2 regions of the Halomonas sp. NCCP-2165 genome follow, and region 2 is predicted to be linked to the other one. Evidence: predicted binding sites of a transcription regulator. Region 2 holds the regulator's gene; the other holds the start of a gene.
The links. Region 2 encodes FNR, which switches genes on or off when oxygen is low (the NO sensors DNR and NnrR bind a similar motif). Its sites were predicted from a motif close to TTGATNTANATCAA; they were not measured.
Positions count from the first base shown of each region.

Region 1 (2,451 bases), on a different contig from region 2:
TCTCGTCCTTCTTCTCCTTGATATTGATGCCGTCCGGGTTGTTGGAGCCGACCTCGTGCAGGGCGATGATATGCAGCACCACCAGCGCCAGGATCACGATGGGCAGGGCCACCACATGCAGGGCGAAGAAGCGGTTCAGGGTGATGCCGGAGATCAGGAAGTCACCGCGCACCCACTGGGCCAGGTCGGGACCGATCGCCGGAATCGCCGAGAACAGCGAGATGATCACCTGGGCACCCCAGTAGGACATCTGTCCCCAGGGCAGCAGATAACCCATGAAGGCTTCCGCCATCAGCAGCAGGTAGATGGTCATGCCGAAGATCCACACCAGCTCGCGGGGCGCCCGGTAGGAGCCGTAGAGCAGGCCACGGAACATATGCAGGTAGACCACCACGAAGAAGGCCGAGGCCCCGGTGGAGTGCATATAGCGAATCAACCACCCCCACTCCACGTCGCGCATGATGTACTCGACGGAGGCGAAGGCACCCTCGGCGGAGGGGTTGAAGCTCATGGTCAGCCAGACGCCGGTGAGGATCTGGTTGACCAGTACCAGCAGCGCCAGGGAACCGAAGAAATACCAGAAGTTGAAGTTCTTCGGGGCGTAGTACTTGGAGAGATGCTCCTGCCACATCTGGGTGGCCGGGAAGCGATCGTCGATCCAGCGCATGATGCCGCTGTCGGCCTTGGCGCGATTCGGGTTACCCATCAGGCGGCCTCCTCATCTTCACCGACCACGACGATCTCGTCGCTATCGAAACGGTAGGGGGGCACCTCGAGGTTGATGGGTGCCGGCACATTGGCGAAGACGCGACCCGCCAGGTCGAAGCGTGAACCGTGGCAGGGACAGAAGTAGCCACCCGGCCAGCTGTCACCCCCCAGGTCGGCGGCACCGGGCTCGGGCCGGAAGGTCGGCGAGCAGCCCAGGTGAGTACAGATGCCCACCAGCACGCCGATCTCGGGACGCAGCGAACGCAGCTGCCCGCTGACATAGGCCGGCTGCTGCGGCACCGTCGACTCCGGGTCGGAGAGGCGCGAGGGGTCGATGCTCTGGGTACGCTCGATCATCTCCGCGGTGCGGTGCACGATCCATACCGGCTTGCCCCGCCACTCGACGGTCATCTGCTGCCCCGGCTCGAGCTTGGAGATATCCGCACTGACCGGGGCACCCGCCGCCCTCGCCCTGGCACTGGGCTGCCAGGAAGCCACAAAGGGAACCGCAACCCCGACGGCGCCCACCGCACCCACTACGGTGGTAGCACCCACGAGGAAACGGCGCCGCCCTTTGTTTACGCCGTTATCTGCCATCTTCAGGTTTCTCCCATCAACTTACCCGTTGTCGTTTCGCGGAACCGCGATCCGCAGCCACGGATACAAATGCGCACTATGGTAAAAAAATGCCTGCCGGAACACAACAATAAGCAGGCCCTGACCTAAGTGGAAGGCTGATATAAGTCATTGTCATATCATAAAAAAACGCCCAGACCCGCGAGGGTCTGAGCGCTCTTGACAGTCTCGAAGCGGGATTAACGCTTGGAGAACTGCGGACGACGACGCGCCTTGCGCAGGCCGACCTTCTTACGCTCGACCTGACGCGCATCACGGGTCACGTAACCGGCGGCACGCAGCGGCTTGCGGAATTCTTCGTTGTACTCGATCAGGGCACGGGTGATGCCGTGACGAATCGCGCCCGCCTGGGCGGAACCGCCGCCACCCTGAACGGTGACATAGATGTCGAACTGACCGGTGGTCTCGGTCAGCTCCAGGGGCTGACGCACCACCATACGACCGGTGACGCGACCAAAATACTCGTCCAGATCACGGTTGTTGACGGTGATCTTGCCGGTGCCCGGCTTGACGAAGACGCGCGCGGTAGAGGTCTTGCGGCGCCCGGTACCATAATACTGCTGTGACATGGCGAATTATCCCTCAGATGTTCAGTTCTTGCGGCTGCTGAGCGGCATGCGGATGCTCGGCACCGGCATAGACCTTGAGCTTGGTGTACATGGCGCGACCCAGCGGCCCCTTGGGCAGCATGCCCTTGACGGCCTTCTCGATGATGCGCTCGGGAGCGTGATCGATCAGCTTCTCGAAGGTCATGGAACGCAGACCACCCGGGTAACCGGTATGACGATAGTAGGTCTTGTCCTGGGCCTTGTTGCCGGTCACCTTCACCTTCTCGGCGTTGATCACGACGATGTAGTCGCCGGTATCCACGTGGGGGGTGTACTCGGGCTTGTGCTTGCCACGCAGGCGGCGAGCGATTTCGGTAGCCAGACGACCGAGCGTCTTGTCCGCGGCGTCGACGACATACCAGTCGCGCTGCACGGACTGCGGCTTAGCAGTGAACGTCTTCATGGATGAATCACCAAAAGTCGAAATTTGGGTCTTGCGGGCCGGGCCCACGCGACCATCCCTATTTTTCTTGGTTGCCAGGGCCTGGGCCATGGCAAC
Region 1 covers NZ_BRCY01000004.1:66,538-68,988, reverse strand. Annotated here, with positions in the region: gene NFU04_RS03205 (cytochrome b) at 1-706, opposite strand, end outside; gene petA (ubiquinol-cytochrome c reductase iron-sulfur subunit) at 706-1,305, opposite strand; gene rpsI (30S ribosomal protein S9) at 1,524-1,913, opposite strand; gene rplM (50S ribosomal protein L13) at 1,927-2,355, opposite strand.
Region 1: petA (ubiquinol-cytochrome c reductase iron-sulfur subunit) is a predicted target of FNR. The motif match lies at 1,443-1,456, and genes of this name have one in related genera.

Region 2 (2,451 bases):
TACGCAGGCGCCGGATTCGCCAGCGAAGCGACGTCGCTGTGCCGGTTGGCGGCATAGGCAGTCTCGGGGCGGGGTGCTAGAATATCGCCCCATTTTCTCCAACCCCGGTGTGACCATGTCGACCCTGACGGATGCCCGCCCCCACGATGCCGAGCCGGCGTCGGAGGCCGCCACCCTGGCCAAGCAGAAGCGCGAGTTCAACAAGCTGCAGAAGCGGCTGCGTCGCCAGGTGGGCAACGCCATCATCGATTACGGGATGATCCAGGAAGGCGACAAGGTGATGGTCTGCCTGTCCGGTGGCAAGGACAGCTACACCATGCTGGAGATCCTGCGCAACCTGCAGCGCAACGCCCCGGTAAACTTCTCCCTGGTGGCCGTCAACCTGGATCAGAAGCAACCCGGCTTCCCCGAGCATGTGCTGCCGGCGTACCTGGACCAGTTGGGCGTCGACTACCATATCCTCGAGAAGGACACCTACTCGGTGGTCAAGGAGAAGACCCCCGAGGGTAAGACCACCTGTGCGCTCTGCTCGCGGCTGCGGCGCGGTTCCCTCTACGGTTTCGCCGAGGAGATCGGCGCCACCAAGATCGCCCTGGGTCACCACCGCGAGGATATCCTCGAGACCCTCTTCCTCAATATGTTCTTCGGCGGCAGCCTCAAGGCGATGCCCCCCAAGCTGCTCTCCGACGACGGCAAGAATATCGTCATCCGCCCCCTGGCCTACTGCCGGGAGGCGGATATCGCCGAGTTCTCGCGGCTGATGGAGTTTCCCATCATTCCCTGCAACCTCTGCGGCTCCCAGCCCAACCTGCAGCGCCAGGTGGTCAAGGAGATGCTCGCCGAATGGGAGGCCAAGCACCCGGGACGCCTGGAGAACATGTTCAAGGCGGTCACCAATGTGGCGCCCTCCCAGCTGGCCGACCGGGAACTCTTCGACTTCGCCGGCCTGGAGGCGAAGCAGGCCAGGATGCAGGCCGACCGCATCGACCTCTTTCAGGAGCTGTAGCCCCCACGGGCCGCATCCGGCGTTCGAGGCTGGAAGAAACATCGCCCCCATGGCCTTGCCATGGGGGCGATGTCGTTTGGGGGCTATCCCGCTCGCGCATCCGTGAGTTAGAGGCAGCCTTCCCCTTCGGCGAGCTGGGCCAGGGTGTCGAGGTCGAGGATATTGACCTCTCGCCCGGAAACCGCCACCAGGCCCTGGCTCTGGAAGCGCCCCAGGATGCGGCTCACCGTCTCCACCGCCAGGCCCAGGTGGTTGCCGATATCGGCCCGGGACATGGAGAGACGGAAGCTGTAGGCGGAATAGCCACGGCGGCGGAAGCGCTCGGAGAGGCCGGTGAGGAAGCTGGCCAGGCGCTCGTCGGCGGTCTTGCGGGAGAGCAGGCGGATCATGCGGCGATCGTCGCGCATCTCCTTGCTCATGCTGCGGTAGAGCTGAAGACGCAATTCCGGCAGGTCCTCGGCCAGGCTGTTGAGGCGGTCGAAGGGGATCTCGCACACCGTGGTGGTCTCCAGGGCCACCATGCTGCCCGGATAGCTGGATTCGTCGATACCGTCCAGGCCCACCAGCTCGCTGGGCAGGTAGAAGTTGGTCAGTTGCTCTTCGCCGCCGACGCTGGTGACCTGCTTGAGGCTGCCGGAGCGGACCGCGAAGACGCTGGTAAAGGCATCCCCCTGACGGAACAGCGTCTCGCCCTTCTTGAGGGGCGCGCGGCGGCGAATAATCGCATCGAACTGATCCAGGTCCTCCAGCTGCAGCGCCAGGGGAAGGCACAGCGACGCCAGGCTGCAGGTCTGACAGTGCGGCTGCTGCAGACGGGCGCGGCGGCGTTCCAGGGCGGTATGCGGCATGGGTCTCTCCGTGGCGAGGCTACGCCTCTCATTATGGAGAACCTTGGACGGTGGGCAAAGCGGGTTCATCGGTTATCTGGTCACTTCCTGTATCGCACTTTGGCATGATGTCGGCGCCTCCAATCGGAGCACCCTGGGCGGCGGGCAAGACGAGCCTGACGTTCGGCGGTTATCTGGTCACTTCCTGTATCGCACTTTGGCATGATGCCGGCGCCTTACAGCACCCGGGAATAGCGGCCCCCTCCCTGACCGGGGAGATGCGCATCGAAGGCCATGGCCAGGTGGCGGATCAGCAATCGCCCCGCCGCCGTTACCTCCAGGCGCGGGCCGCGGCGGATGATCAGGCCGTCGGCCAGGGCGGGGGCCAGGCGCGCCAGGGCATCGCTCAGGTAGGCCTCGGCGTCCACTCCGAAGGCCTCGCCCAGGGCTCCCAAGTCCAGGGCCATGTCGCACATCACGCGCTCGATGGCGTGACGCCGCAGGCGATCATCGAAGCTCAGTCGCAGTCCCTTGACGGTGGCCAGGTGACCCGCGTCCAGGGCCGCCTCGTAGTCGCCCAGGGCGGTAGGGTTCTGGGCATAGACGTCGTCGACGCGG
Region 2 covers NZ_BRCY01000021.1:59,706-62,156, forward strand. Annotated here, with positions in the region: gene ttcA (tRNA 2-thiocytidine(32) synthetase TtcA) at 116-1,006, shown strand; gene fnr (fumarate/nitrate reduction transcriptional regulator Fnr) at 1,114-1,854, opposite strand; gene hemN (oxygen-independent coproporphyrinogen III oxidase) at 2,070-2,451, opposite strand, start outside.